DNA from 2 places in the Kitasatospora sp. NPDC056731 genome. Region 1 is predicted to be linked to the other one. Evidence: riboswitches for the same ligand, from Rfam matches in the RefSeq annotation. Region 1 holds a riboswitch; the other holds the start of a gene.
The links. A riboswitch is a leader RNA that binds a small molecule or an ion and turns the genes downstream of it on or off. The one in region 1 is predicted to bind guanidine.
Positions count from the first base shown of each region.

Region 1 (8,755 bases):
GGCAGCCGGGAGATCGACCCGGCCGCGACCGCCGCCTTCGGCGAGTACGTGGCCGCCGCCTGCGTCCCCGACAGCTACGGCGCCGAAGGCGCCTGGGAGGCCGCGACCGAGGGGCCGAGCGCGGCCGCCGTTCGGCTGCGGCGTACCGTATCGGTGCTGGCCCGACGGGCACTGGGAAGGGCGCTGAAGTGACCACAGACCCCATCGAGACCCTCGACGCCGACCCGCTCGGCCTCACCCCGCAGGTCAGCCGCGAGCTGCGCCCGTGCGCCTCGTACACCTTGCGGGTCAACGGTTTCGAACGGCCCGTCACCGACGCCTGGATCGGCGAGAGCCTGCTCTACGTGCTGCGCGAGCGGCTCGGCCTGGCCGGCGCCAAGGACGGCTGCGAGCAGGGCGAGTGCGGAGCCTGCTCGGTGCAGGTGGACGGCCAGCTGGTGGCCGGCTGCCTGGTGCCCGCCGCGCTGGCCGCCGACAGCGAGATCAACACCGTCGAGGGCCTGTCGGCCGCCGGCGGCGCGAGCGACGTCCAGCAGGCGCTGGCCGAGTCCGGCGCGGTGCAGTGCGGCTACTGCACCCCCGGCATGGCGATGGCGGTGCACGACCTGCTCCAGCGCAACCACCGCCCGACCGAGGTCGAGGCCCGCCAAGCGCTCTGCGGCAACCTCTGCCGCTGCACCGGCTACCGCGGCGTGCTGGCCGCCGTCCAGAGCATCGCCGACGCGCGCGCCGAGGACGTCGAGGAGGCGGAGGAGACGGCCGCCGCGACCGCCGCCCAGGCCGCCTCACCGGCCACCGACCAGGCCGCCGACCAGCCCGCCGGGGAAGCGGCCGCCGGACCGCAGCAGGCCGCCGAACCGCCGGTCTACGCCGACGCCGACGCCTGGATCGAGCACGTCCCGCAGCCGCCCGCCGAGCAGCCCCCGGCCGGCGCCGACCAGCCGTACGGCGACGGCCAGGGCGGCTACGACACCGGCGTGTACGACACCGCCGTCCTGACGCCGGTCCAGGGCATCCCCGCCCAGACCGCCGACGACCAGGTGTACTACCCGCCGCAGGGCTACCCCGAGCAGCCGTACCAGGGCACCCCCGCCCACGGCACCTACGTGCCCGGCGGCTACCCGCAGCAGAACGGCTACGACGCCGGGTACGACGCCCCGGTCTACGAACCCACCCCCGCGCACGGCACGCCGCTGCCCGGGGCCGCCTTCGACGGCACGCCCCCGCACGGCACGCCCTACGTCGCCACGCCCCCGCACGGCGCTCCGGCCGGTGGCACCGCCCCGGCCGGCGTCCCGTACGGCGCCACCCCCGCCCACGGCATCCGGCTCCCCGAGGACGACCACGCATCATGACGTCGCCTACCGACATCGGCGCAGCACTCCAGCAGGACGGCGGCGAGGGCGGCGCACCGGAGCCGTTCGGCCTGGGCAGCTCACCGCTGCGCAGCGACGCGCTGCCCAAGGCGCTCGGCATCTACCCGTACGCGGCCGACCTGTGGGCCGAGGGGCTGCTCTGGGGTGCGGTGCTGCGCTCGCCGCACCCGCACGCCCGGATCAGGGGCATCGACACCGCGGCGGCGCTCGCGCTGCCCGGCGTGCACGCCGTGGTCACCGCCGCCGACCTGCCGCCCGGCCCGGACGGCGCCCCGGACGGCGCCCCGGCCGGGCCGATCGTCGCCGACCGGCCGGTGCTGGCCGCGGGCGTGGTGCGTCACCACGGCGAGCCGATCGCCGCGGTGGCCGCCGACCACCCGGACACCGCCCGGCTGGCGGTCGGTCTGATCGCGGTCGACTACGAGCCGCTGGAGGCCGTCACCGACCCCGAGCAGGCCTTCACCGCCCCGTCGCTGCACCCGGACGGCAACCTGTTCCGCCACCTGCCGCTGCGCACCGGGGACCCGGACGCGGCCGGCGAGATCATCATCGAGGGCCTCTACCAGGTCGGCCGTCAGGACCCGGCCCCGCTCGGCGCCGAGGCCGGGCTGGCCGTACCGCGCCCGGACGGCGGCGTCGAACTGCACCTGTCCTCCACCGACCCGCACGGCGACCGCGACCGCACCGCCGCCTGCCTCGGCCTGGAGCCCGACCGGGTCCGGCTGGTGGTCACCGGCGTGCCGGGGGCCACCACCGACCGCGAGGACCTCTCCTTCCAGGTCACCCTGGCGCTGCTGGCGCTGCGCACCGGCCGCCCGGTGAAGATGACCCTCACCCGCGAGGAGTCCTTCCACACCCATCCCTCGCGCCACCCCGCGCTGCTGCGCTACCGCCACCACGCCGACGCCGAGGGCACCCTGGTGAAGGTCGAGGCGCAGATCCTGCTGGACGGCGGCGCGTACGCGGACGTCTCCGCCGAGGCGCTGGCCGCCGCCACCGCGTTCTCGGTCGGCCCGTACGTCTGCCCGAACGTCTTCGTGGACGCCTGGGCGGTGCGCACCAACAACCCGCCGGCCGGGCGGATGCGCGGCGAGGGCGCGTTGCAGGCCTGCTTCGCCTACGAGTCGCAGCTGGACCAGCTGGCCGCCCGGATCGGCGTGGACCCGGTGGAGATCCGCCGTCGCAACGCGATGGCCACCGGCGACCCGATGCCCACCGGACAGGCCGTCACCTGCCCGGCGCCGGTCGGCGCGCTGCTGGAGGCCGTCGCGGCCGAGCCGCTGCCGGCCCTGCCGGTGGACGACCCGGACGCCGAGTGGCTGCTGCCGGGCGGGCCCGGTGGCGCCGGCGACCCGGCGGCGGTGCGGCGCGGGATCGGCTACGCCGTCGGCATGGTGCACATGCTCGGCGCCGAGGGCGAGGACGAGGTCTCCACCGCCACCGTGCGGGTCAGCGGCGACCACGCCACGGTGATCTGCGCGGCCGTCGACTCCGGACAGGGCTTCGCCACGCTGGCCCGGCAGATCGTGCAGACCGTGCTGGGCGTCAGCGAGGTGTACATCGCGCCGGCCGACAGCGACCAGTCGATCGCCGGTCCCTCCGCCCGCGGCCGGCACACCTGGGTCTCCGGCGGCGCCGTCGAGCGCGCCGCGCTGATGGTCCGCCACCAGCTGCTGCAGCCGATCGCCGCCAACTTCGGGATGTCGGTGGAACTGCTGCAGATCGCCGACGGCAAGATCACCTCGTACGACGGGGTGCTCGGCATGCCGGTCGCCGAGGCGCTGGAGGGCAAGGAGCTCTGGGCGACGGCCCAGTGCCGCCCGCACCCCACCGAGCCGCTGGACGAGTCCGGGCAGGGCGACGCCTTCGTGTCGATCGCGTTCTGCGCGATGCGCGCGGTGGTGGACGTGGACATCGAGCTGGGCGCCGTCCGGGTGGTCGAGATGACGGTCGCCCAGGACGTCGGCCGGGCGCTGAACCCGCGGCAGATCGAGGACCGGATCGAGGCGGGCGTGGCCCAGGGCGTCGGCCTGGCGCTGCTGGAGGACCTGCGCACCGAGGGCGGCGTGCTGCTGAACCCCTCGCTCACCGGCTACCGGCTGCCCACCGCGCTGGACACCCCGCAGGTACGGATCGCCGCCCTGCTGGAGGAGCGGGACGTGGTCGCCACCTTCGGGGCCAAGGCGGTCAGCGCCGCCCCCGCGGTGGTCGCCCCGGCGGCGGTGGCCGCCGCCGTCCGGGCGGCCACCGGCCTGCCGGTCGGCCGGCTGCCGATCCGGCCGGAGGACGCGGTCGCGGTCTGAAGGGCGGGGGCGGCGGTTTCGGCCGACCGCCCCGGAAATGGCGGAAACAGGAATTGCCGGTCGACGGAATGTCGACCGGCAATTCCATTTCCGGCGAGGCCATGACGGGAATCGAACCCGTGTACACCGCTTTGCAGACGGTTCCCTAAGCCACTCGGGCACACGGCCAGTGAATTCATAGTGGCGGAATGCGCGGGGGGCCGTCAACGGTGGAATGTAAATTCTGTATGGCGGCTTGTGCTACGGTCGGAACCAGGTGGTCGGTTGCCCGGCCGCCCCGGACGAGCGCGTCGTACCCGGTGACGACAAGACGGCGCAGTTCAGCGGCAATCCGGCCGCTGTGGACTGCGGAGGTAGGCCGTCATGGCATGGCTCGTTCTGATCATCTCGGGTGTCCTGGAGACCGTGTGGGCGGTGGCCCTGGAGTCGTCCAAGGGCTTTTCCCGGCTCACCCCCAGCCTCGTCTTCGGTGTGACCCTGCTGCTGAGCATGGGCGGGCTGGCGTACGCGATGCGCACCATTCCGATCGGCACCGGCTACGCGGTCTGGGTCGGCATCGGTGCGGTCGGCACCGCGCTCTACGGCATGGCCGTCCTGGGGGACGCGGTGACGGCGGCCCGGATCGGCTGCCTGCTGCTCATCGTCTCCGGCGTGGTCGGCCTGAAGGTGCTCCACTGACCGCCGCCTGAGCTTCCCCTGACCCTGGTCCTAAGCCCTGCGGACTAGCTGATCACCGACTCGGGTCAGGGGTCATGAAGGCAGACGGCCCTTACGATGTTACGTATGACCACTGCCTCCCCCACCTCGGTCGACTCCGCCTCGATACCCTCCGAACCCGACCCCGGTGGCGGGGTCCTCAGCGGCCGCTACCGCGCTCTGACGCTGGGGATCGTGTCGGTGGTCCTGGTGATCGCCTTCGAGGCGACCGCCGTCAACACCGCGATGCCGACCGCGGCCCGCCAGCTGAACGGCATCGGGCTGTACGCCTTCGCCTTCTCCGGCTACTTCACCACCACGCTGTTCGCGCTGGTCGTCTCCGGGCAGTGGTGCGACCGGCGCGGACCGTTGCAGCCGCTGTTCACCGGCATCGCGGTGTTCGGCGTGGGCCTGGTGGTGGCCGGGACGGCGCCGGGCATGTGGGTGTTCGTGGCCGGGCGGGCGATCCAGGGCCTGGGCGGCGGGCTGGTGATCGTCGCGCTGTACGTGGTGGTCGGCCGGGCCTACCCGGAGCGGCTGCGGCCGGCGGTGTTCGCGGCCTTCTCCTCGGCCTGGGTGCTGCCCTCGATCATCGGGCCGCTGGTCTCCGGCGCGATCACCCAGCACCTCGGCTGGCGCTGGGTGTTCCTGGCCGTGCCGGTGCTGATCCTGCTGCCGCTGGCCGTGATGGGCCCCGCGCTGACCCGCTCCGAGCGGGAGCACCCGGTGGCCAGGGGCGCGGAGTTCGACCGCCGGCGCACCCTGCTGGCCGCGATGGCGGCGCTCGGTGCCGGCCTGCTGCAGTACGCGGGCGGGCGGCACGACCTGATCGGGCTGCTCCCCGGGACCGTCGGGGCGGCGCTGCTGGTGCCGGCCGTCCTGGGGCTGTTGCCCGAGCGGACCCTGCGGGCCGGGCGGGGGCTGCCGGCGGTGATCCTGCTGCGCGGACTGGCGGCCGGGGCGTTCCTCGGGGCCGAGGCCTTCGTCCCGCTGATGATGACCACCGAGCGAGGCCTCTCGCCGACGATGTCGGGGCTCACTCTGACCAGCGGCGGGCTCACCTGGGCGCTGGGCTCCTGGCTGCAGGGGCGGCCGGGGGCCGAGCGCTACCGCGAGGCGATGATCCGGGGCGGGTTCGTGCTGACCGCGGTGGCGATCGCGGGCGCCGCGCTGGTGCTGGTCCCGGCGGTGCCGGCCTGGGTGGCGGCGGTGGCCTGGGGCGTCGGCGGCATCGGGATGGGACTGACGGTCGCGAGCGTCAGCGTGCTGATGATGAAGCTCTCCGCGCCGGAGGACGCCGGGGTGAACTCGGCGGCCCTGCAGATGAGCGACGCGCTCGGCAACGTCCTGCTGACGGGCCTGGCGGGAGTGATGTTCGCGGTGCTGGGCGGCGGCTCGCTCGCCGCCGCCCACGAGGGTGCCGGGGCCACCGGCTCCTCCGGTGCCGCCGGGTCGCCCGTGGCGTTCGCGGTGATCCTGCTGGCCATGGCCGGCGTGGCGCTGCTGGGGGCGCTGCTCTCCGGCCGGGTCCGGACCCGGTCCTGAGGGTCAGCCGGCGGCGGGCACCGGCGGCGTCCCGGGGGTGCCGAGGAAGGCCTCCCAGCCGCCGGTCGGCGCCTGGCCCGGGGCGAGGCCCTGGAGCTTGCGCAGCACCGCCGGGTCCTGGGCGTCCAGCCAGTCCACCAGTTGGCGGAACGAGACCAGCCGGACCTCCGGCTTGTCCGCGATCGTCCGGAGCACGTCCTCGACGGCGTTCATGTAGATGCCGCCGTTCCACTCCTCGAAGTGGTTGCCGATGACGTAGGGCGCCCGGTTGCCGTTGTAGGTGCGGTCGAAGCCCAGCAGGTAGGAGTCGCGGGCCTGGGCCTGGAAGCCCGGGTAGAGCGCCGGGTCGGCCTTGGTGTTGGGGCCGCACTGGTTGTACATGATGTTGTAGTCCATCGACAGCACCTGGAAGGTGTGCCCGGGGAAGGGGATGGACTGCAGCGGGAGGTCCCAGAGCGCGCCGCCCTGGATCTTCTGCGGCCACACCTGGGTGCCGTTGCCGCTGCTGTCGTAGCGCCAGCCGCGCTTGACCGCGGTGGGCAGCAGGTTGCGCTGGCCCTCCAGGCAGGGGGTGCGGCTGCCGACCAGCTCCCTGTGGTAGTCGAAGGGCAGCGCCGGCAGGTCGGTGAAGCCGGTGTTGGTGCGCCAGTTCGTCACGAAGTCCATGGCCTGCTGGATCTCGCTGTCCCACTCCTCCGGGGACCACTTGCCGACGCCGGTGGAGCCGCAGAAGTGGCCGTTGAAGTGGGTGCCGATCTCGTGGCCCTCCAGCCAGGCCGCGTGCACGTTCTCCAGGGTGTCGTGGATGTGCTGGTCGGTGAGGTAGCCGATCTCGGAGGCGCCGACCTTGTGCTGCGGGGGGCGGTAGAGGTCCTTCTTGGACTCGGGCAGCAGGTAGAGGCCGCTGAGGAAGAAGGTCATCGAGGCGTTGTGCTCCTGCGCCAGCCGGCGGAAGCGGGCGAACAGGCCGTTGTCGAGTTCGCCGGCGCCGTCCCAGGAGAAGACCACGAACTGCGGCGGCCTCTCGCCGGCCTTGAGCCGCTCGGGGGTGGGCTGGTGGGGCTGGGCCCCGGTGTCGGAGGTGGAGCCGTCGCCGATCAGGACGGCCTGCGGCTCGGCGGTGTCCGTGGGGCCGGCACTCTCGTCGACGGCCGCGCCGGTGGGGGGGACGGCCGAGCCGACCATCGGCTTGTCGGCGCTGTTGCTTCCGCAGCCGGTCGCCAGGGTGGCGGCGGAGGCCGCACCGGCGGCCAGCAGGGTGCGGCGGGAGAGAGCGGCCATGGTCACTCCGTTCATGAGGCGTTCGGCAGGCGTACAGGCGTACAGGCGTGCGGAAATCCGGTCGGACAAGTGGGGTGATAGAACCCGTGACCGGGTCAGCATGCCAGCTGGGCCCGATCGGTCGACGAGGCGCCACCCGCGGTCGTCATCGATCGCCCGATTGACGCAACCGGACAGGCCCCCCGCGCCGTCGAAGCTCGTACCGAGGCGTTCCGGTGGCGCCGTCACCTGGGAAACGGCCGTCGCGTTCCGTCACCGGGTGCCCACTGGGCGCACGGATTCGGGCGATTGCCCTGCCGAACGGGGGGTGTCATTACGCCCATCGTGTGGACGTGCTTTAAGGTCCGATCCGATTGAATTGTTTCCCAGGAAACTCCCAGGATCGGGAATCCGTCGGTAGAGGGGAGCGCCCGTGGGCGTCCAGCAGAGCAGGAGCCCGTGGCCGGGCACCCTGGCGGCCGGTGCCGCGCTGGTACTCGGCGCCTGGCTGCTGCACGACGGCGGGCAGGGCGCGCTGCCGCCCGCCCCCGGCAGCACGCAGACGCTGTCCGGCTTCGCCCCGGTCTCCGTCGCCCCGCCACTGGGCCCGTCCGACCCCACCCGCATCCGCATCCCGGCCGTCCGGCTGGACGCCCCGGTCACCGCGCTCGGCCTCGACCCCGACGGCCACCTCCAGGCCCCGCCCGAGGCGGACCGCAACCTGGCGGGCTGGTACCGCGGCGGGGCCAGCCCCGGGCAGCGCGGCACCGCCATCCTGGCCGGGCACGTCGACAACAAGGCCGGCCCGGCCGTCTTCTACAACCTGGGGGCGCTCCGGCGCGGAGACCGGATCGAGATCGCCCGCGCGGACGGCGCCGTCGCCGTCTACCAGCTGTACGCCATCGAAGTGCACGACCGAAAGGACTTCCCGGACGACCGGGTCTACCGCCAGGCCGCCGACGCTCAGCTGCGGGTCATCACCTGCGGCGGCGCGTACAGCGCCGAGCACGGCTACGAGGGCAACGTCGTCGCCTACGGCTTCCTGGCCGACACCACCCGGCCGGGCAAAGCCGCATGACCACGCTGACCCTCGCCACCCGCTGGAACCCGATCGACTGGCCGCTCACCCACGGCCCGATCCCGTACGCCGTGCTCGCCGCGGGCTGGGGGTCGCTGGTCCTGCTCGCGTTCTCCCGCCACGAACGCTGGCGGGCCCCGCGCCTCTTCGGCGCCCTGATGCTGGCCGGAACGCTCACCGCCCTGGTGAAGCTCGGCGTCGACGGCTGGTGGCACCCCTTCCCGGAGGGCACACCGGACTTCGTCCTGCGCTGGATAGCCGTCGCGCTGTTCGCGATATCCCTGGTCTGCTTCCGCGCGCCGCTGCTCGCCGTCCGCCGGCGGCTGCTGGCGACCGGAGCTGCCGTCCTGGTGCTGCTGATGGCCGCCTCGCAGGTCAACCGGGGCTTCGACCAGTACCCGACCGCCCGGGCCATGCTGGTGCCCGAGATCCAGGCGCTGACCACGGGCAAGGTGGCCAGCACCGTCGCCGCCACGCCCGGCAAGCCCGTCGAGGAG
Region 1 is NZ_JBFBNR010000009.1:186,193-194,947, reverse strand. Features, by position in the region: gene AB0R04_RS12165 (FAD binding domain-containing protein) at 1-192, shown strand, start outside; partial or broken gene AB0R04_RS12160 ((2Fe-2S)-binding protein) at 270-716, shown strand; gene AB0R04_RS12155 (xanthine dehydrogenase family protein molybdopterin-binding subunit) at 1,352-3,679, shown strand; tRNA gene AB0R04_RS12150 (tRNA-Cys) at 3,776-3,847, opposite strand; guanidine-III (ykkC-III) riboswitch at 3,933-3,999, shown strand; gene AB0R04_RS12145 (SMR family transporter) at 4,043-4,357, shown strand; gene AB0R04_RS12140 (MFS transporter) at 4,463-5,920, shown strand; gene AB0R04_RS12135 (hypothetical protein) at 5,924-7,201, opposite strand; gene AB0R04_RS12130 (class F sortase) at 7,614-8,258, shown strand; gene AB0R04_RS12125 (alpha/beta hydrolase-fold protein) at 8,255-8,755, shown strand, end outside.

Region 2 (8,755 bases), on a different contig from region 1:
GCACCCGGCGAGCAGGAGGGCGGCCGCCCCGGTGACGGCCAGCGCCCGGGCCGCGCGGCGGCGGACGGGGTGGAGCGGGCTCTGGGCGAACAGCATGGGTGCCTCCGGGCAGCGGTGGTACGGGGGTTGGGCGGCGTCCGGGTGACCCGGCACGGTGGCGGTGCCCACAGGACGATGCGCTCATTAGGTTAGCCTTACCTTATGACATTGTCGCAAGTGGGCGCCCCCGGGGAGTCCCGCACCGAGCCGGACGCCCCGCCGCCACCGCCGCCACCGCGCGGGGACGGCCGCCGCGCCGCCTGGCCGATCGCCCTCGGCGCGGTCGCGGTCCTGCTCGCCCTCGCCGCGCTCTCGCTGTCCGTCGGCGCCGGGGAGGTCGGCCCCGGGCGGGTGCTGGACTACCTGCTGGACCGCCACGGCGCCCGCGCGGACGGCCGGCTCGCCCTCGTCGTCGGCGACCTGCGCCTGCCCCGCACGGCCACCGCCCTGCTGGTCGGCGCCGCGCTCGGGGTCGCCGGGGCGCAGTTGCAGTCCGTCACCCGCAACCCGCTCGCCGAGACCGGACTGCTCGGCGTCAACGCCGGCGCCTCGCTGGGGGTCGTGCTCGGCATCGCCGTGCTCGGCATCCAGACCTCGTACGGGTACCTGGCCTTCGCCTTCGGCGGCGCCGTGCTCGCCAGCACTCTGGTGCTGCTCATCGCGGGCGCCCGGGGCGGGTCGCCGATGCGGCTGGTGCTCGGCGGCTCGGCGGTCGGCGCCACCTTCGGCGGGCTCACCGGCGTGCTGATCGTCAACTCGCCCGAGGCGTACGACCGGTACCGGGTGTGGGTGCTGGGTTCGCTGGCCGGGGTGGAGGGCTGGACGACGCTGCGCCAGCTCGCCCCGGTACTCGCCGTGGGCTTCCTGCTCGCCCTGCTCGCCACCCGGCCGCTCACCGCGCTCGCGCTCGGCGACGACCTCGCCCGCGGCCTCGGCCACCGCCCCGGCGCCACCCGGGCCGCGGTCGCCTTCGCCGTCACCCTGCTGACCGCCTCGGCCGTCGCGCTGGCCGGCCCGATCTCCTTCCTCGGCCTGCTCGCCGGATTCCTGGCGCGGGCCGTCGCCGGCCCCAGGGTCGGGCAACTCACCGTGCTCGCCGGGCTGTTCGGCGCCGCCGTGCTCACCGGGGCCGATGTGCTGGCCCGGGTGGTGGCCCGCCCGTTCGAGGCGCCGGTGTCGGTGATCGTCTCCCTGGTCGGCGCCCCCGCGCTGATCGCGATCGTCCGCTCCCGCCGGACCGCCGCGCTCGGCATGGCCGATCCGGCCGAGCCCGCCCCCGTCCGGCGGTCCGAGCCGCCCGCGCCCACACCCGACCTGGTGCTGCGGCGCGGCGTCTGGTCGCTGCTGCTCCCCCGCCGGGCGCTGCTCGCCTCGCTCGCCCTGGCCGCGGCGCTGCTCGCCGTCGTCGTCGTGTCCGCCCACGCCGGGCAGAGCGAACTCGGCCTTGGCCGCACCCTCCAGGCCGTGTTCGGCTACGGCGACCGGCTGGACGTGCTGCTGGTGCAGAAGTTCCGGCTCGGCCGGATCGTCGCCGGGCTCGCCGCCGGCGCCGCCCTCGGCCTGGCCGGCTGCCTCACCCAGACCCTCGCCCGCAACCGCCTCGCCACCCCCGAACTGCTCGGTGTCAACGACGGCGCCACCGCCGCCGTCCTGATCTCCGCCACCGTCTCCGGCACCTTCGGCGCCTGGTGGGCCGGCCCGCTCGGCGCGCTGGCCGCCGTCCTGGTCGTCACCCTGGTCTCCGGCGGGCTCGGCGCGCAGGGCTACCGGGTGCTGGTCGTCGGCCTCGCGATGTCCGCACTCGCCTCGGCCGTCATCCAGGTCGCGCTCGCCCGCCGCTCGCTCAACTCGGCCGGCTCGCTGTACGTCTGGACCTCCGGCAGCCTCAACGGGCGGGACTACGCCGTCGCCACCCCGATCCTGATCGGGCTGGCCGTGCTCGTGCCGCTCGCGCTGGCGGCGGCCCGGCGACTGGCCGTGCTGCGCTTCGACGACAGCGTGGCCGCCTCGCTGGGCGTCGACCCGGGCCGGGTCCGGCTCGGCTGCCTGCTGCTGGCCGTCGCGCTGGCCGGACTGGCCGTCGGCGTGTGCGGGCCGGTCGGCTTCGTCGCGCTGGCCGCGCCCGTGATCGCCGGGCGGCTGGCCGGGCCGGCGCGCGTACCGGTCCTCGGCTCGGCACTGACCGGCGCCGTCCTCGTCGTGACCGCCGACACCGTGGGGCGGGTGCTGATCGGCGGGGTGGAGATCCCGGTCGGCATCGTCACCACCGTCCTCGGCGGCCCCTTCCTGCTCTGGGTGCTGCTCGGCCGCAAGGGCACCCCCGCCTAACCTCCCCGAGGAGTCCCGCAGATGGAAACCCTTCCCCTGGTCGAGCCCGATCCGGCCGACCCCGCCTACCGCCTGGTCACCTTCGTGCACGAGGACGCGTCGTGCGACGGCGTGCTCGCCCTCCTGCACACCGTCACCGACAAGGACCGGCACGCCGGCGACCTCGCCCCGCACCTGATGACCCGCCGCGACGACGGCCGTTGGGCGATCACCTACCGGCTGCGCGCCGACCACCGGGCGTCCTACCAGCTGTACCCGTTCCGCGGGGACGCCCCCGGCACCACCCGGGCGGACTGGCTGCGCGTCCTCGACCACGCCCGCCCCGACCCGCACGACGCCGCCCCCCGGCTGCCCGCCCGCGACGGGCGCCACCCGTCGTCCGTGCTCAGCCTGCCCGACGCCCCCGCCCAGCCGTACGTCCGGCGGCGCGACGGCGTGCCGCGCGGGCGGACGGTGGCCCACGAGGTGGCCGGGCGGCGGGTGGACGTCTACCTCCCCGCCGGTGGCGGAGCGTCCGCCGGTGGCGGGCCGTTCGCGGTGGCCGTGCTGCTGGACGGCGAGATGTGGGGCGAGGTGCTGTCGGTCGGCGACACCCTCGACAACCTGGCGGCGGACGGCGCCATCCCGCCCACCGTCGCCCTGCTCGTCCACACCATGGGCCCCTGCCGCCCCGACGACCTCAGCTGCAACCCGGCCTTCGTCGACCTCCTCGCCGACCGCCTCCTCCCCTGGGCGGCAGCGGAGTTCGGCACCACCACCGACCCGGCCGGCACCGTCATCGCCGGCCAGAGCGCGGGCGGCCTCACCGCCGCCTTCGCCGCGTTCCGGCGCCCCGACCGCTTCGGCGGCGCGCTCTGCCAGTCCGGTTCCTTCTGGTGGCCGGACGAGACCGAGTTCGACGAGGGCAGTGAGTGGCTGACCCGCCAATTCGCCCGCGAGCAGCGGCGGGAGGCCCGGTTCTACGTCGAGGTCGGCCTCCAGGAGTGGATGCTGCTCCCGCAGAACCGCCACCTGCGCGACGTCCTCACCGCCCGCGGCTACGACCTCGCGTACCGCGAGTTCAACGGCGGTCACGACTACGCCTGTTGGCGCGGCGGGCTGGCGGACGGGCTGGCGCACCTGCTGGGGCGTGCCTGACGGTTCCCGGCGAATCGGCGAATCGGCGGACCGGCGGACCGGCGGACCGGCGGACCGGCGCACGGCGACGGGGGCGTGCTAGCGTCCCGGTGGCGGCGCGCCGGTGACCGCCCCGGACGAGATGTGCGCCGTACCCGGCCCGCCAAGACGACGCACCCAGGGAGACGTCATGGCCGCCGGTGCCCCGATCGCCCGTCCGCTCGACGTGCGGTGGATCCACGGATCCCCGTCCGCGAAGCACAACACGGACCCGGACATCCAGGTCCACGCGTACGACGAGCACACCGTCATCCTGCGGCAGAACAAGGCGGTCAACTACGAGGCGCCGTTCCTGTTCCTGCTGTTCGGGGGCGAGCGGGCCGTCCTGATCGACACCGGGGCCACCGCCTCCGCCGCGTACTTCCCGCTGCGCACCGTGGTCGACGGGCTCATCGACCGGTGGCTCGCCGACAACCCCCGCGACGGCTACGGGCTGCTCGTCCTGCACACCCACCCGCACGGCGACCACGTCGCGGGCGACGGGCAGTTCGCCGACCGGCCCGCGACGACCCTGGTCGGCGCCGACCCGGCCACGGCCTGGCCGTACTTCGGCTTCGACCAGGACCCGGACGCCGTCGCGCGGGTGGACCTCGGCGGCGGCCGGGTGCTCGAGTGCCTGGCCACCCCGGGCCACCACCCGGCGGCCGTCACCTACTACGACCCGTGGACGGGCCTGCTGCTCACCGGCGACACCGTCTACCCGGGCCGCCTCTACATCGACGACTGGCCGGCCTTCACCCGCACCGTCGACCGGCTGATCGACTTCGCCGAACGCCGCCCGGTGACGCACCTGCTCGGCTGCCACATCGAGATGACCCGCACCCCCGGCGTCGACTACCCCATCCGCACGACCCACCAGCCCGACGAGCCGCCCCTGCAGCTGACCGTCGGACACCTCCGGGCCATCCGCACCGCACTCGCCGACCTCGGCGACCGGCCGCGTCGGCACGCCCTGCCCGACCTGATCCTCTGGCCGAGCGCCTGAGCCCACCGGTCGGGCGCTCGGCGATCAGTCCTTGTACGGGACGAGCCGCGAGAGGTCCAGTTCGAAGCCGAACGGATCGGGAACGCTGATCGTCTCGCCGAACTCCCGCTCGGTCCTCGTGTGGTACCGGTCGTGGTTCGGCTCGGAGAACAGCGTGGCCGTCCGCTGCCGCGGGTCCACGATCAGGTAGAGCGGGAAGCCCATGCGCGGGTAGTCGCGGACCTTCCCCGTCCAGTCGTTCTCGGGATTGGACGGGGAGACGATCTCGACGGCGATCAGGGCCAGCTCGGCGGGGATGTCGTGGCCGGCCAGGTCGATGACGTCCTCGGGCAGGTACGTGAGGTCGGGATTGCGCACGGAGCCGACCTCGGGTGAGGAGAGATCACTGTTCCCGGTGGGGAAGTAGCCGGGAGGGCAGTGCGCCTCGAACTGGCGTTGGACCAGCGCGAGGTTCAGCTGGTGGACCGACGACGGTGACGCCTGCATGACGATGATGTCGCCGGACAACTCCACCTTGTAGCCGTCCGGGAGACTGCGCCGGGCCTCTTCGAGAAGACGGTAGCGCTCGGGGTTCATGGACTCTCCTCCAGTGCTCCGGCCACCGTACGGCAGCCGGAGCCGATTCAGGGTGCCGGCGCCTCCCGGGGGAGGCGGGTGGTGAGGAGGGTGCCGGCGGCGACCAGGGCTGCGGTGAGCAGGAGCGCGAGGCGGTAGGGGCCGGGTGAGCCGCCGTCGGTGTCCAGGGCGCCGATGAGGGCGGCGGTGGCGGCGATGCCGAGGGCGCCGCCGAGGGTGCGGACGATGGTGAACAGGCCCATGGCACGGCCCATCGCGGGCCCGGGGACGTCGGCGAAGCCGGCGATCTGGACGGTGAGCACGGCGGTGCCCAGGACGAGCCCGACCGCGAACATCAACGCCCGTACGGCCCAGGGGTTCTCGGCGAAGCCGAGGGCGGCCAGGACGAGCGCGGCGAGCAGCAGCGCGGGCAGCGCGAGGCGGCGGGGGCCGAACCGGGGCAGCAGGCGGTCGACCACCTGGGAGGCGGCCATCAGGCCGATCGCCTCGGGGAAGACGCTCAGCCCGGCGTCGAGGGCCGAGGCCCCGAGGGCGGCCTGGTAGAGCAGCGGGAGGACGAACAGGGCGCCCATCAGGCCGGCCGAGGTGAGCAGGGCCAGCCAGGTGGCGGTGCCGAAGGTGCGGTCGGCGAGCTGCCGCAGGTCCACCAGTGGTTCGGCGGAGCGGAGTTGGTGGCGGACGGCGATGCCGAGCAGGAGGAGCCCGGCCACGCCGCCGAGCGCTACTCCGGGCGAGGACCAGCCGTGCGCCGGGCCGAAGCCGAGCGCGTAGGTGAGCAGTCCGAGGCCGGGGGTGGCGAGCAGGAAGCCGGTGGAGTCGAAGCGGCCGGCCGGGGGCTCGTCCGCCGCGCGCAGGCCGATGAGCCCGGTCACGACGGCCGCGACCCCGATCGGCACGTTGACCAGGAACAGCCAGTGCCAGGAGAGGTGTTCGGTCAGGAGGCCGCCGAGCGGCGGGCCGAGGGCGGGCATCAGGGCGGTCGGGACGATCAGGATCCGGCCCAGGCCGGCCCGCTCGTGCGGGGCGAAGGCCCGGAACAGCAGGGTCATCCCGACGGGGGTGAGCAGCCCGCCGGCCACGCCCTGGACGGCCCGCGCGGCGGCGAGCGAGCCGAGGCCGGGCGCGGCGGCGCACAGGGCGGAGGCGAGGGTGAACGCGGCCAGGGAGCCGAGGAAGACCCGTTTCACGCCGAACCGGTCGCCGAGCCAGCCCGCCACCGGCAGGCCGACGGCGAGGCCGACCAGGAAGGCCGTCTCGACGGCGTTGGCGGCCGAGACGGGCCGCCCGAAGTCCTCGGCGATGGTGAACAGCGCGGGGTTGACGATGGTCGAGTCCAGGCCGTTCATGCACATCGCGGCGGTGTAGACCACGACCACCGCGGCGCGCCCCGCGAGCAGGGGGCGCGCCGGGGCGGCCTCGACGGCCGGAGGGGTCACAGGTCGGTCCAGTGGGCGGTGATCCACTGCACGGCGTCGGCGCGCTCGCACGGGCCGTGGGAGACGTTCCAGCCGGCCGGGACGGCGGCGAAGGCCGGCCAGAGCGAGTGCTGGCCCTGGTCGTTGACGAGGGCGAGGAACTCGCCGTCACCGTCGAAGGGGTTGGCGGGGGCGTCACTCATCGGAGGACTTCTCCAGGTGGTCGGTGATCACGCGGGCGATGTGCGCGATCGGGGCGGGCAGGGTCATGTCCTTGTGCGAGCAGGCGACGTCGGTGTTGTCGATGCGGCCGGACACGTACGGGGTCCAGAGTTCGGGCACCAGGGTCTCGTCGATGGTGTCGACGGTGGCGCGGAAGAACAGCACGTCGCCGTCGAAGGGGCGGTGGTCGTGGCCCCGGACGAGGTGGTTGGTGTTGAGGTAGATCCGGTTGAGGGCGGCCACGGTGGCGTCGTCGAGCCCGGCGAGCGGGCTGCCCTCGCGGCGCAGCAGCTCGGTGACGGCGGCGAGTTCGAGCGGCCGCCCGGCGAGGTCCTCGGGGCCGTAGCCGCCCATGGTGAGCAGCGCCTCCAGCGCCTCGGCCTGGTCGGGGACGGGCAGGTCGCGGAAGCCCTCGGCGGGGTAGGCGTCCAGGATCGCGAGCAGTTCGACGGCGTGGCCGAGGTCCTGGAGCCGGACGGCGACGGCGTGCGCGATGATCCCGCCGGTGGACCAGCCGAGCAGCCGGTACGGGCCCTCGGGCTGGACCTCGCGCAGCCGGTCGACGTAGTGCGCGGCCAGTTCGTCCAGGGTCTGCGGCAGGGGCCGGGCCGCCGTGGCGGCGCCGACGCCCTGGGCCTGGAGGCCGTAGATCGGCTGGTCGGCGGGCAGGTGGCGGATCAGGCCGGTGTAGCACCAGCTGAGGCCGCCGGCGGGGTGGACGGCGAACAGCGGGGTACGGCGTCCGGGCGCGGCGGGGCGCAGCGGGAGCAGGACGTCCAGCGCGTCGGCGCTCTGCGAGCCGGCCGCCAGGGCCGTGTCGAGGGCGGCGACGGTGGGCGACTGGAACAGGGTGCCGATGCCGACGTCCAGGCCGAGCAGTTCGCGGATCCGCCCGGCGAGGCGGACGACCAGCAGCGAGTGGCCGCCGAGGGCGAAGAAGTCGTCGTCGACGCCGACCGCCGCGACGCCCAGCACCTCGGCGAAGAGTTCGCACAGCTGCTGTTCGCGCGGGGTGCGCGGCGGGCGTCCGGCGCCGGTGGCGGGCGCGTCGGGGGCGGGCAGGGCGCGGCGGTCGAGCTTGCCGTTGGCGGTGAGCGGCAGCCGGTCGAGCAGGACGACGGCGGAGGGCACCATGTGGGCGGGCAGTTCGGCGGCGGTGTGGGCGCGCAGGTCCTCCGGAGTGACGGCTGCGACGGCTGCGACGGTGTGCGACTCCTCGGGGCTCGCCGTGGTGACCGCGTAGCCGACCAGTCGCTTGTCGCCCGGGGCGTCCTCGCGGACGACCACGGCGGCGTCGGCGACGCCCGGGTGGGCGGCCAGCACGGCCTCGATCTCGCCGAGTTCGATCCGGAAGCCGCGCAGCTTCACCTGCTGGTCGGCGCGGCCGAAGTACTCCAGGACGCCGTCGGCGCGGCGGCGGGCGAGGTCGCCGGAGCGGTACATCCGGGTGCCGCGCTCGCCGAACAGTTCGGCGTACGGGTCGGCGACGAAACGCCCGGCGGTGAGGTCGGGGCGGCCGAGGTAGCCGCGGGCCAGGCCGGCCCCGGCGACGTACATCTCGCCGGTGACGCCGGGCGGGACGGGCTGGAGGTGCTGGTCCAGGACGTAGACCCGCAGGTCGGGGATGTTGACGCCGATGGTGCTGCTGCTCCCGGCGGCGGCGGTGGCCCGGTCGAGGGCGATGTAGGAGACGTGCACGGTGGTCTCGGTGATGCCGTACATGTTGACCAGGGTGGGCGCGTCCTCCGGGTGGCGGGCGTACCAGTCGTCGAGCCGGGCCAGTTCGAGCGCCTCGCCGCCGAACACCACGTAGCGCAGGGCGAGTTCGGTGCCGGGGCGGTCCCGGTCGGCGGCGCTGAGCTGGTAGAAGGCGGACGGGGTCTGGTTGAGCACGGTGACGCGTTCGCGGGCGAGCAGGTCGAGGAAGGCTGCCGGGTCGCGGCTGACCAGGTGCGGGACGACGACCAGGCGGCCGCCGTGCAGCAGGGCCCCCCACAACTCCCAGACGGAGAAG
Region 2 is NZ_JBFBNR010000001.1:153,476-162,230, reverse strand. Features, by position in the region: gene AB0R04_RS00695 (iron-siderophore ABC transporter substrate-binding protein) at 1-96, opposite strand, end outside; gene fhuB (Fe(3+)-hydroxamate ABC transporter permease FhuB) at 202-2,367, shown strand; gene fes (enterochelin esterase) at 2,389-3,504, shown strand; guanidine-III (ykkC-III) riboswitch at 3,601-3,661, shown strand; gene AB0R04_RS00680 (MBL fold metallo-hydrolase) at 3,674-4,528, shown strand; gene AB0R04_RS00675 (Uma2 family endonuclease) at 4,553-5,104, opposite strand; gene AB0R04_RS00670 (DHA2 family efflux MFS transporter permease subunit) at 5,152-6,540, opposite strand; gene AB0R04_RS00665 (MbtH family protein) at 6,537-6,722, opposite strand; gene AB0R04_RS00660 (amino acid adenylation domain-containing protein) at 6,715-8,755, opposite strand, start outside.
Region 2: linked by a shared signal. The riboswitch ahead of AB0R04_RS00680 (MBL fold metallo-hydrolase) and the one ahead of AB0R04_RS12145 (SMR family transporter) in region 1 are both predicted to bind guanidine.